One region of the Sphingomonas sp. LR59 genome, then DNA from elsewhere that is predicted to be linked to it. Evidence: riboswitches for the same ligand, from Rfam matches in the RefSeq annotation. Region 1 holds a riboswitch; each other region holds the start of a gene.

Region 1 (4,276 bases):
GCCGTCGATCGAACCCGCACAAGTCCGCGAGCGCCGCCCGGATCGCACCGCCATGCGTCACCACGAGTGTCGAGACCTGGGGCATCTCGGCCAACGCCTGCGCTACCCGGTCCTGCAGCGCGGACCAGCGCTCTCCATCAGGCGGGGGAGACGCATCGGGATCGTCGTAGAATGCGGCGAGCTCGACACGATCGATTGCCGTCGAGGCCAGCCCGTCCCATGCCCCGAAATCGAGTTCGCGCCAGCGTGGGTCGACCTCGACCGCAACGCCTCGCGGTTCACCGATCGCCGCCGCACAGGCGCGTGCGCGGATCAGATCGGAGGCCTCGATCCGTTCGATCGCAAGACTCTCGGCGCGTGCCATACAGGCGGCAATCCCTCCCTTGGTTACCGGGTCGTCGGTCCGCCCGAGCATTCGCCCCGCCACGTCGGGCGCACCATGCCGCATCAGGTGCAGCATGTACGCGCTCACGCCGCCGAAACGCCCGCCTCGGCGAACGTCGCCATCTCGGCATGCACGGCCAGCGCGGCTCGAATCAGCAATGTTGCGGTCGCAGCGCCGCTGCCCTCGCCCAGCCGCATCCCGAGCGAGAGCAACGGGTCGAGGCCCATTCGCTCAAGCAGAAGACGGTGCCCCGGCTCGGCCGAGACATGTCCGGCAAGGCAGTGCGCCAGAATGTCCGGACACGCCGCCGCCAATGTCGCGACCGCCGCACAGCAGATGAACCCATCGAGCATCACCGGCACGCCCGCCTGCCGTGCCGCGACCACCGCCCCCGCGATCGCCGCTAACTCGCGTCCGCCGAGCCGCCGCAAAATCTCGAACGGCGTGCTCAGCGCGTCCCGGTGCAGCGTGACCCCAGCCTCGACGACCGCGATCTTCCGCGCGATGCCGTCATCGTCGACCCCGGTTCCCGGCCCCACCCAGTCGCTCGCCGACCCGCCGAAGCTCGCCAGGCACAGCGCCGCGGCGGTCGTCGAATTGCCGATCCCCATCTCGCCGAGCACCACCAAGTCCGGCGCGTCCGAGACGGCAGCCGCGCCCGCGTTCAACGCGGCAAGGCACTCGTCCTCCGACATCGCAGGCGCTTGCGTGAAATCCGCCGTCGGCCGGTCGAGCTCGAGCGACACGATCTTCAGATCGAGGCCAGCCGCACGTGACAGCGCGTTGATCGCCGCGCCACCATGCTCGAAATTGGCCACCATCTGCGCGGTGACGGAAGCCGGAAACGCGCTGACGCCGCGCGCGACGATGCCGTGATTGCCCGCGAACACCACCGCGCTGCCACGATCGAGCCGAGGCAGCGGGTTGCCCTGCCAGCCGGCCATGAACACCGCGATATCCTCCAGCAGCCCTAGCGACCCAGGGGCTTGGTCAGTTCGCCTTGCCGGGCGATCGCCGCGGATCGCGCCGCCGCGTCCGCCTGCGGCAAGCCGCGCAAGGCCGCCAGAAACCCGGCGGGCGTCGCGAACGCGGTCATTCGACGACGAAGCCTTCGGGCGGCGTGCGGGTGATGAAATGTCCCTTCACGCCCTGCGGCCATTGCTTGAACGGCACCTGCCCGAACGCGCTCTCGCCGTAGAGCCTCGCGTAATCGAGGATCGCGCGCGCGGCGTCTTCGGTCGGTTCGAACCGGCCGAGCACATAGCCGACCTTGGCGGGTGCGCGCAGGTGGATCGTGCAGAAATCCTGGCATGCGAATAGGCAGGGCATCTCCTGCACCGCGACGTCGGCATAGGCCGGGTCGCTCTGCTGCACCGTCTTCAGCGCCTGCACGAGCCGCGCGCCGCCGCGCTGGCCCTGCTCGTCGTCGCGCGCATCGGCCGAATGGCGGCACGTGTTGCACGCGACCACCGCGACGCCGTCCTCGGCGGGCTTCAGCATGTCCGTTCCCGAACGGTCGCAGCATTATGTAGATTTGGCATAGGAACCCCTTCGGACAGTCGATCCCGCACTGCACGAAGGGCGAGAGGCGCACGCCTCCAGCCTCCGCGCGACGCGAAGCGATGTCGTCGCTCGGGGTGTTACCCGTCCGTTCGGCGCACCCTGGCCGGACGAAAGACGACCGCGACGGGCAGGTCTCCTGGCTCGCGGGTCAACGCCGTCCGCGCCGCCTTCTCGGGAGTATCCCAATGGCATGAGGCACGATGGCTCGCCGCGTACAGTTGCAGGGGCAGCCGGGTGTTTCCCGTTCCCATTTTCATTTCCCTACGCGTGAGCGTCGGGGGAACCTGTCGCGGGGGGATCGATAGGCGGGAGGAAGACACGGCGCAAGACACGGCTACGTCGGTTAGAAGTCCGCCAGCCATCCCCACGCGCTCCCGTCATCCTGACGAAAGTCAGGATCCAGGGTAACGGGCGGTGGCCTTCGTGGCTCTGGATCCTGACTTTCGTCAGGATGACGGACGGTGGCTGTTTTGGGCCGCAGAGTACGGAGCCGCCTAGAACTCCACGCCCGCCTGCGCCTTAACGCCCGACCGGAACGGGTGCTTCACCTGCGTCATCTCGGTTACCAGGTCCGCCGCCTCGATCAGCGCGTCGGGCGCGTTCCGCCCGGTCACCACGACATGCGTCATCTCAGGCTTCGCCGCCAACACCGCCAGCACCTCGTCGACCGGCAGATACTCATACCGCAGCACGATGTTCAGTTCGTCAGCCACCACCATCGCATAGGACGGATCCGCGATCATCCGCTTGACCTCGTCCCACGCCTCGCGCGCCACTGCGATATCGCGCGCACGATCCTGCGTATCCCAGGTGAACCCCTCCCCCATCGGCTTGAACTCGCACAGGTCCGGGAACGCATCGAAGATTGCCTTCTCGCCGGTTGCCATCGCGCCCTTGACGAACTGTACCACGCCGACCTTGCGCCCATGGCCGATCATCCGCACCGCCATGCCGAACGCGGCGGTCGACTTGCCCTTGCCCTTGCCGGTGTGGACGATGATCAGCCCCTTCTCGATCGTCTTGCTCGCGACGATCTTATCATGGACCTCTTTCCGCTTGGCGCTCCTGGCATTCTGCTCGTCGTCGGTCCGCATGATCATGTCCTCTCGCGCTCGCGCTCTGTACTGCCGATGGCGGATCACGCCGCGCGGCGCTAGAGGACCGAGCATGCTCCGCATCACCGACCTCAAGCTGCCGCTCAACCATGCCGACGAAGCGCTCCCCGCCGCGATCCGCGATCGCCTGCGCGTAACCCCGCGCGACCTGATCCGCTACACGATCGCGAGGCGCGCGCACGATGCGCGCGACAAGATGGACATCCAGCTCGTCTATTCGGTCGACGTCACGCTGAAGAACGAGGACACCGTCCTCACGCGCTTCCGCAAGGATCGCCACGTCCAGCGCACCCCCGACACGGGGTATCGCTTCGTCACCAAGGGCGGCCCGAGCTACACCGGCCCCCGCCCGGTGGTCGTCGGCGCGGGGCCCTGCGGCCTATTCGCGGGCCTGATCCTCGCGCAGATGGGGTTCCGCCCAATCATCCTCGACCGCGGCAAGGTCGTCCGCGAGCGCACCAAGGACACCTGGGGCCTCTGGCGCAAGAGCGTCCTCAATCCCGAATCCAACGTCCAGTTCGGCGAAGGCGGCGCCGGCACCTTCTCCGACGGCAAGCTCTGGAGCCAGATCAAGGACCCGCGCCATCTCGGCCGGAAAGTCCTGACCGAATTCGTGAAGGCCGGCGCGCCGCCCGAGATCCTCACCGAAGCGCACCCGCACATCGGCACCTTCCGCCTCGTCACGATGGTCGAGAGCATGCGCGAGACGATCGAGGCGCTCGGCGGCGAATACCGCTTCTCGACGCGCGTCGACGGTCTCGACATCGTCGAGGACGCCGGCACGCGCCAGCTCCGCGGGCTCCACCTGAGCACCGGCGACTATCTCGAAGCCAACCACGTCGTCTTCGCGGTCGGGCACAGCGCGCGGGACACATTCGAGATGCTGCATGCCAAGGGTGTCCACGTCGAGGCGAAGCCGTTCTCGATCGGTGTCCGCATCGAGCATCCGCAGTCGTGGATCGACGAAGCCCGGTTCGGGCCGTGCGCGGGCCATCCGGATCTCGGGGCGGCGGCGTACAGCCTGTCGCACCACTGCAAGAACGGTCGGACCGTCTATAGCTTCTGCATGTGCCCGGGCGGCACCGTCGTCGCAGCGACTTCGGAGGAGGGCCGCGTCGCCACCAATGGCATGAGCCAATATTCGCGCAACGAACGCAACGCGAACTCGGGGATCGTCATCGGCATCGACCCCGAGCGCGATTATCCCGGCCAC
Region 2 (4,276 bases), 220 kb from region 1:
GCAACGCTCGCCTGACTCAGTGCGGCGATCTTGGTGGCATCCGGCTGGTTGGTCACGATGCGGACCAGGCCGCCCATCGACGACGACCCGAACAACACGCCTTGCGGTCCGCGCAGCACTTCGACCCGAGCGACGTCGAACAGCTGCGGGTCGGGCTGCGAAAAGCCGCGGAGTGCGCGGGTCTGAAGCGGGGTCTCGTCGAGGTAGACGCCCGTCGTCGGCGACTGGACGAACCCCACCCCGCCGATCCCGCGTATGATATATTGCGAGTTGCCGGGCCCGGTGGTCGCGAAGGCCAGGCCCGGCACGGAGTCCGCGACGCGGGAGAAGTCCTGCGCATTGAGGCGGCGCAGCAGGTCGGCAGGAAGGATGGTGACGCTTGCGGGCACGTCCTTGAGCGCTTGCGGGCGTTTCAGCGCGGTGACGATAATGTCGTTGGTTTCCGCTGGTCCATCGCTCAGCGTGTTGGTCGCCGTTGCGTCGGCCTTCGTGGGAGGGGCCACCAGATCCTGAGCAGATGCTGGTACGGCGAGCAGGAGGCAGGGCAGGCATGCCCCCGCCAACAAGTGGGATCGGATCATGAATAGGCCTTTGACCGGCCCCGCGAAAGCACGCGAGCCGTGGACGTGGTTGCTCCTGAAGGAGCACGCGATCAGGTGGTCAAAGGAGGGCCGGTGGACCTCGAAGCGGAGGCCGAAGATGGCTGCGGCGAATGATCGCCGGCAGCACGGCCGGTGACAGCCCGACCGCCATGACGAAAACGATTAAGGTGATGAGCTGAATAGGATCGATCGCACCGAGCGATGCTGCCGACAGGCCCGCAAAGGCGCAGGGCATGTCAGCCTTGCCATGATCCTTCGACTTGCCGTGATCGGGCATGTCGCCGTGCATCCCCGGCATTGCCATCGTTACGGCTCGAGGAGCCACGCCGGAACAGAGCTCGATCGTGATCCGGCCGTGCTCGCTGCCAATCATGTACCCGGCCGGTACCAGCAGCTTGAGCAACAGCGTTGCCGCGCATACGAGCACAGCGAAGTAGCGTTGCGCTAGGAGGCGACGAACGGCGAACACCGAATGCGGGTAGCGCAGGCAGGCAGTCCTGTCATTGCCGTGTCGATCTCCCCTGTAAACGGACGGGATCAGAGAAGGCCGAGGCTGTCTTGCCGATCGGAACCTTCCCCGGTACGCATTGTCCGTCAGGCCGGAGAGGTATCTCCGACCCGACAATGATCGCGCTGGTGTCCCGAGAGGGACTTAATAGGGAACACGGTGTGGGAGACGCTCTCCCGAAGCCGAGGCTGTCCCTGCAACTGTAAGCGGCGAGCGAGACGTACATCGCGTCCTCTTCTGGAGGGTGCAGCCACTGGACCAACGCCGTAACGGCCGAGATCCGGGAAGGCCGTATATCGAGCGACGACCCGTGAGCCAGGAGACCTGCCAGCGTCTGGTCGCTCTTGCTTTGGTCCAGGGGATGGTCGGGGCACGGTTCTTCCGTCTGAGCGACGAACGAGCGGCGGGGGTCGCATCGGTTCGTGTCGCGGGCGCTTGCGTCCGCCTGTCGACGCGTGCCGACCGTTCGCAGCGGACGCCCCCGTCCGAAGTCGCTTGGCGCACGGGGGACGGACATGAAGAATCTGAGATTACGAACAAAATGGCTCGAATGCGTGGCTATAGCTTCGGCATGTAGCACCACACCAGCATGGGCTCAGGGGCAAGACACCGAGGCTGTGCCGTCACAGGCACCAAACGACATTGTCGTGTTCGGCCGCGGCGAAGCGAAGATCGGTGTTGCGCATGCAGCAAGTGAGGGCACCGTCGCCGGTGCCGACCTTCTGGTTCGCCCGCTGCTGCGCGTTGCCGAACTGCTAGAGGCGATACCTGGCATGGTCGCTGCGCAGCATTCGGGAAGCGGCAAGGCCAACCAGTATTTCCTGCGTGGCTTCAATCTCGATCACGGTTCGGACTTCACAACTTATATCGACGGGGTGCAAATGAACCTGCGCACCCACGGTCATGGCCAAGGCTATCTCGATCTCAACGGACTGATCCCGGAGATCGTCGCGCGCGAGGATTTTCGCAAAGGGCCATACCGTGCCGATGGCGGCGACTTCGCGCTGGCGGGGGCTGCCTACATGACCACGATCGACAGCTTTGCCCGGCCGTGGCTTTCGGTCGAGGGCGGCTCTTATGGCTATGGTCGGATCGCCGCGGGCGGGACGATTGACGGGATTGGTCCGGGGAAACTGACGCTCGTCGCGCAAACCAAGGTCTACGACGGACCATGGGAGGAGCCTGAGCATCTGCGACACGCATCTGGCTTCGCGAAGTATACCGCTCCAGCTGGCGCAGGCCAGGTCGAAGCCTCGCTCAACGCCTACCGCGCGACCTGGCGTCCGACCGAACAGATTCCCGAGCGCATAATTGGTACCGCGCTCTGCAAGGACGTGTTCTGCTCACCCGATCCGACGGCACGCGGCGAAACGACACGGCTCGTCGGCAACGTCGCGGTCCGCCAGCCTGACTGGCACGCCAATGTCTATGGTCAGTTCTACGACTGGTCGATGTATTCGAACCCGACCTACACCGACCCGGACGGGACCAGCGCACAGATCCGCCAGTTCGACAAACGCTGGATCGTCGGCGCGAGGGGCGAAAAGCGTTGGACGCTCGCACCAGCTCTCGCCGTCTCGCTCGGTACCGAAGAGCGCTACGACCATATCGGCAGCGTCGGTGTCTATCGCACCAGCGCGCGATCGTTCCTGTCGTCGCTCGGTCGCTACCATGTCGAGGAAGCGTCGGCGGCATTGTATGGCGAAGCGACGTGGACGCCGGTTACGGGCCTCCGCCTGATCGGTGGGGTTCGTGGAGATTATTATCACTACGTCGTTCGCGCGCGGGATCAGGCGGCCGTGTTGGCCGGGGAAGGCAGTGGCGACGACACGACCCTGTCGCCCAAGGCATCGATCGCGTACTCGCCGACCGATCGGCTGGAGTTCTACGGCAACTGGGGACGTGGGTTCCACTCCAACGACGTCCGCGGCGCGGTAAACGTCGAAACGCCGGTGCCTGTGCTGGTCCGCGGCAACGGCCGTGAAGTCGGCGCCCGGTGGCAGTTACCCGGCATTACGCTGACCGCGACCTATTGGTGGCTCGACGTCGACAGCGAACTGCGCTTCGTTGGAGATTCCAACGCGGTTGAACCGACCGGTGCCAGCGAGCGTCGTGGCTATGAACTGGTGGCGTTCTGGCGGCCCAGGCCGTGGCTTGCGATCGACGGCAACTATACGGCAAGCCGATCGCGCAACGACAATGGCGATCGCATTCCCAACGCCTTCGAGAACGCCGCATCCGCCGGGATCGCGCTGGTGCTCAATCCTTGGGAGGCAAGCGCTCGCGTCCGCCACCTTGGGCCCTATCCTTTGATCGAAGACAACAGCGTCCGAGATACAGGAAGCACCGTCGTCAACGTCCGCGCGGCTCGCAAGATCGGGCGGTTCGACGTGTACGGTGAGGTGCTCAACATCCTCGACAGCCGCGACAAGGACATCGCCTATTTCTACGAGTCCTACATTCCCTCGTTCGACGCCTCAGGGCCGACGGATGGCCGGTTGAGCCGCGTAGTTGAGCCACGCACCTTGCGCCTGGGTGCCCGGGTGAATTTCTAGGCAGTGCCAGATGGTCGCCAGCTTCGGATGAAGCTGGCGACCATTGAATTTCGGTATGGATAAAACACTCCCGTTATCTCACGCGGCCGACACATCACCACGTTCGTTGTAAACACTCGAGCAAATGTCATAGCCCACTTTGAAGGAGCAATACGATGTCGGACCTCAGCCTACACGAACTGTCGAAAAAGATGGCAAAGTTGGACTTCACAATGATGGCCACTCGCTCATCCAACGGAACGATGACGGCCCGCCCGATGAGCAACAATGGCGATGTCGAATATCAAGGTGACAGCTACTTTTTTGCCTACGAAAAATCACGGAAGATTGCTGACCTGCGCGCCGATCCTCACGTCACGCTTAGCTATACCGGCGCCGTCGGTATGCTCGGTGGTCCCCCGCTGTTTGTAGCTGTCGAAGGAGCCGCTGCGCTAATCGAGGACAAAGTCGCGTTCGCCGATCACTGGACCAAGGATCTCGATCGGTATTTTCCTCAGGGCATCGACACACCCGGCGTTGTGATGATCCGTGTCGACGCAAAGGCAATTCGTTACTGGGACGGTAGTGACGAGGGCGAAATCGCTATCTGAGAAAGCCGCCAAAAGCTTGTC
Region 3 (4,276 bases), 210 kb from region 1:
CGAGGCGGCGTCGAGGCGCGTGTCGATGCGGCCGTCTGCGGCGAGGACGACCAGCGCGATGCCCTTCTCCCGCGCAAGGTTTTCGACCTGTTGCAGGCCGTAACTCCAGTAGGAGCGCCCGCCGATCAGCCGGATCAGGATGCCCTTCGCGCCCGCCAGCGTCTGCTCGACATAGGTGTCGACCGAGAGTGGATGCTGGAGCGCGGTCAGGTTCGCCAGGCGTAGCGACGGCAATCGGCTTCCGGCAGCGTCCGCACGTCTCCAGCCCGCAGCGAATGCGCCGAGGTCACCGTCTGAGAAGGAAAGGACGACGAGGTCCGCAGGGGATTGGGCGAGGTCCTGCGGGACCGCGCTTTCCTCCAGCCCGTGGGTCTCGCGGAAGACGACGTGCATCGTCGGCCTCAGGCGTCCAGCGCGGCCTTGATGCGGGCCTCGTCGATGCGGTCGTGCTCGGCGATGACCACCAGTTGCGTGCGGCGCTGTTCGCCGGCGCGCCATGGGCGGTCGTACTGCGTGCGGACGCGCGCGCCGACCGCCTGGACGAGCAGGCGCATCGGCTTGCCGGTGACGGCTGCATAGCCCTTCACGCGGAGGATGTCCGCGCTGCGGGCGAGCGCCTCGATCTTCGCGGTCAGGTCGGCGGGGTCGGCGATCTCGCCCAGCTCGACGACGACGCTGTCGAAATCGTCATGCTCGTGATCGTCTTCGCCGTCGTGATGCGAGGGGCGGCTGGCGATGTCGTCCTCGGCAGCGGCGTTGAGGCCCAGGATCACGCGCGGATCGATGATGCCGTCGGTGAGGTCGATGACCGGCAGCGGTCGTGCGGACCCGGCAGCGATCACCGCGCGCGCCTTGGCGACGCCTTCGGGTCCGGCGAGATCGACCTTCGTCAACAGCACCAGATCGGCGCAGGCGAGCTGGTCCTCGAACACTTCCGACAAAGGCGTCTCGTGATCGACGCTCGGGTCGGCAGCGCGTTGTGCATCGAGCGCGGCGACGTCGGGTGCGAAGCGACCGGCGGCGACCGCTTCGGCATCGGCGAGTGCGATGACGCCGTCGACGGTGATGCGTGAGCGGATCGCGGGCCAGTCGAATGCCTTGAGCAGCGGCTTGGGCAGCGCGAGGCCGGACGTCTCGATCAGGATGTGGTCGGGGCGCGGGTCGAGCGCGAGCAGCGTCTCGACGGTCGGGATGAAGTCGTCTGCCACGGTGCAGCAGATGCAGCCGTTCGCCAGCTCGACGACGTTCTCGGCCGGGCAATCCGGAATCGCGCAGCCCTTGAGGATGTCGCCGTCGATCCCCAGAGTGCCGAACTCGTTGACGACGACGGCGAGCCGGCGGCCGTTCGCATGACGGATCAGGTGGCTGATGAGCGTAGTCTTGCCGGCGCCCAGGAAGCCGGTGACGATGGTAACGGGGACCTTTGAAAGATCGGACATGATTATTTCCTCGACGTCTAAAGCACACGCACGCACGACCTTTCGGTCGCACGCGTTCGTCGCTCAGACGGAGTACCGTGCCGCGACCATCCCCTGGATCGTAGCAAGAGCGACCATAACGCTGGCAGGTCTCCTGGCTCGCGGGTCGAGGCTCGACGTACGCCTTCCCAGGTTTCCCCAGTGGCTGCCCTCCGAAACGAAGGACGTGTGCGTCTCGCTCACCGCTTACAGTTGCAGGGACAGCCGCGGCATTGGGAGGACTCCTCCCGCACCGCATTCCCATTCAAGCCCTTCCGGGCACCGGCGCGATCTGTGAGGTTCGGTGAAACCGAGCCTCGGGGGTGGGTTAGAGGACTTTCCGCCACGCCGCCAGCTATCCGTGCACGACCTCGATCTCATCGAAGCGTTTCCAGCGGTAGATGGCGAAGCTCAGGACCCAGCACAGCACGAACAGGCCGATGATCGCGAAGCCCAGGCCGTTGAAGTTCTCGCCGAGTGCGGCTGCCAGATCCCAGATGCCGCCGGTCAGGCCGAGCTTTGCGCCAAGCAGCGCGAGCGTCTCGATCCCGCCGATCGCTATCGCGACGATCGCGGAGATCAGCGTAATGGTGATGTTGTAATAAAGTTTGCGGATCGGCTTCACGAACGCCCATTCGTACGCGCCGAGCATGACGACGCCGTCCGCGGTGTCGACCAGCGCCATGCCGGTCGCGAACAGCACCGGGAGCACGAGGACGATGCCGATCGAGAGACCGTCGGCGGCCTGACTGGCGGAAAGGCCCAGGATCGCAACCTCCGTGGCGGTGTCGAAGCCTAGCCCGAATAAGAAGCCGAGCGGTGCCATATGCCAGCTGCGCGTGACCAGCCGGAACATCGGCCGGAACAGCCGTGCGAGCAGCCCGCGGTTGCCGAGCAGCAGGTCGAGATCCTCCTCGACATACGTCCCGCCGCTGCGGACATGACCGAAGGTGCGCCAGACCGAGCGGAGTATGATCAGGTTCATCGCTGCGATCGTGAACAGGAACAGCGCGGAGATCGTCGTCGCGACCACGCCGCCGACCTGCTTGAATGCCTCGAACTGCGACAGCGCACTGGCGGTGAGCGCGATCGCGACGGCAGCGATCAGCACGATCCCCGAATGGCCGATCGCGAACCAGAAGCCGACCGCGATCGGCCGCTGGCCGTCCTGCATGAGCTTCCGCGTCACGTTGTCGATCGCGGCGATGTGGTCCGCATCGACCGCGTGGCGCAGGCCGAGACCCCAGGCCAATAACGCCGTGCCTAGCATCAGCGGTTGCGCATGGAACAGCGAGAATGCCCAGCACCAGGCGGCGATGTTGGCCACGATTAGCCCAATGAACATCCAGCCGATGCGCTTGCGTGTCGAAACTCGCATCGGTCGCTCAATCGTTAAAGTCGTCATGCAATAGCCCCGCAGCGTCCGACGAGGACGGGGGCCTGCCGCGAACGGCCGGGCCATACGACGACCGGACGCCATGAGCGGCCGACGCACGACGCCGATGCGGCCCCCGCCACATGGTCGTCGCTCAGCCAGTGTCACGCAGGCGGCGTTCACCGTGCCTCGGCCACCCCCTGGACCGGGACAAGAGCGACCAGACGCCGGCAGGTCTCCTGGCTCGCGGGTCAAGGCTCGGCGCACCGCCTTCCCAGGCCTTGCGGCCCAGTGGCTGCCTTCGCGCAGAGGGCTCGTGCGCTTCGCTCGCCGCTTACAGTTGCAGGGACAGCCGCGGCATAAGACGGCGAACCGTCCGCACCGCATTCCCAATCAAGCCCTTCCGGGCACCGACGCGATCTAGCAAGCCACCGGTCGAACCGGCCGCTCGGGCGTCGTGCTAGCCGGGTTCGTGCCGGGTGCCAATCGTCCTTTGCGGGTGCCGCCGTCGTTGCCAGCGCAGCACGCCGGTTACGAACAGCGCGATCGGGACGATCCCGGCGGCGAAGGCGAGAACGCGTCCTGGCAGTCCGAACGCCTCGCCGCCGTGCAGCGGGTGGAGCCAGTTCATCACGGTGTCGCCGCGTGTCTCGGCGAGGCCGTTGCGGGTCGCGAGGATGGCGCCGGTATAGGGATCGAGCCAGACGTTAGTGCGCGGAAAGCGGCGGCTTGGCTCGCCGTCCTGCGCGAGGTTAATCCGCATGGTGCCGGTCGGCGAGGCGGGGGTTTCGATCCAGGCGAGCGCGGCACCGGGAAAGCGGCGCTCGGCGACCGTGACCAGTCGGTCGACCGATAAGGGCTCGCCCGGCGCGACAACCTTAAGCGACGGCATGTGGTATAGCGGTGAGGCGCGTCCGATTACGGAGCGCGTCTGGTCGGGGAGGTCGAGCATCACCCCGGTCGCGGTGACGACGAGCAGCAGGATCGCGCCGGCCACGCCGATCAGCTTGTGCCAGTCGTACAGCCGCCGGATCGGGGCGGCGTCGCGCTTGAAGCGGAGCGCGCGCCACCAGCCGCCGGGGCGCGGCCACCACGCCCAGATCCCGCTGGCGATCATCAGCAGCATAACGATTCCTGCGATCCCCATGACGATGCCACCGGGTTTCTCAAGTAGCAGCCGGTAATGGAGGTCGTAGATCCAGGTGACGATGGTATCGCCCCAGAAGCCGGTGCGGATCGTCGTCAGCCGCACCGGGTCGATCCAGGCAAGCAGGGGCGCGAAGTCGCGACCGGTGGTTTCCTTGGGCTTATAATAGCGGACCGGGATCGCGCCGCCATCCGTCGTGACTTCGATCCGCCACGCGCCGGTGCGACCCGGATGCTCACGGTGGAGCGTGTCGACGACCGCTTGCCACGATACCGGCCGCGCACCGTTCGGTATCGC

The links. Region 1 has a riboswitch for cobalamin ahead of QP164_RS06120 (DUF1636 domain-containing protein). Riboswitches for the same ligand answer to the same signal wherever they lie in the genome.
Region 2: another riboswitch for cobalamin. It lies ahead of QP164_RS07090 (TonB-dependent receptor); the one in region 1 lies ahead of QP164_RS06120 (DUF1636 domain-containing protein).
Region 3: another riboswitch for cobalamin. It lies ahead of QP164_RS05215 (HoxN/HupN/NixA family nickel/cobalt transporter); the one in region 1 lies ahead of QP164_RS06120 (DUF1636 domain-containing protein).

What each region holds. Positions count from the first base shown of each region.
Region 1 is NZ_JASPFL010000001.1:1,350,217-1,354,492, forward strand. Features, by position in the region: gene QP164_RS06110 (histidine phosphatase family protein) at 1-460, opposite strand, end outside; partial or broken gene cobT (nicotinate-nucleotide--dimethylbenzimidazole phosphoribosyltransferase) at 469-1,481, opposite strand; gene QP164_RS06120 (DUF1636 domain-containing protein) at 1,478-1,885, opposite strand; cobalamin riboswitch at 2,058-2,251, opposite strand; gene cobO (cob(I)yrinic acid a,c-diamide adenosyltransferase) at 2,443-3,048, opposite strand; gene QP164_RS06130 (NAD(P)/FAD-dependent oxidoreductase) at 3,116-4,276, shown strand, end outside.
Region 2 is NZ_JASPFL010000001.1:1,565,647-1,569,922, reverse strand. Features, by position in the region: gene QP164_RS07100 (TonB-dependent receptor) at 1-581, opposite strand, end outside; gene QP164_RS07095 (DUF2946 family protein) at 661-1,029, opposite strand; cobalamin riboswitch at 1,220-1,456, shown strand; gene QP164_RS07090 (TonB-dependent receptor) at 1,626-3,665, shown strand; gene QP164_RS07085 (pyridoxamine 5'-phosphate oxidase family protein) at 3,821-4,255, shown strand.
Region 3 is NZ_JASPFL010000001.1:1,137,279-1,141,554, forward strand. Features, by position in the region: partial or broken gene cobN (cobaltochelatase subunit CobN) at 1-393, opposite strand, end outside; gene cobW (cobalamin biosynthesis protein CobW) at 402-1,439, opposite strand; cobalamin riboswitch at 1,546-1,759, opposite strand; gene QP164_RS05215 (HoxN/HupN/NixA family nickel/cobalt transporter) at 1,813-2,835, opposite strand; cobalamin riboswitch at 3,045-3,262, opposite strand; gene QP164_RS05220 (PepSY-associated TM helix domain-containing protein) at 3,293-4,276, opposite strand, start outside.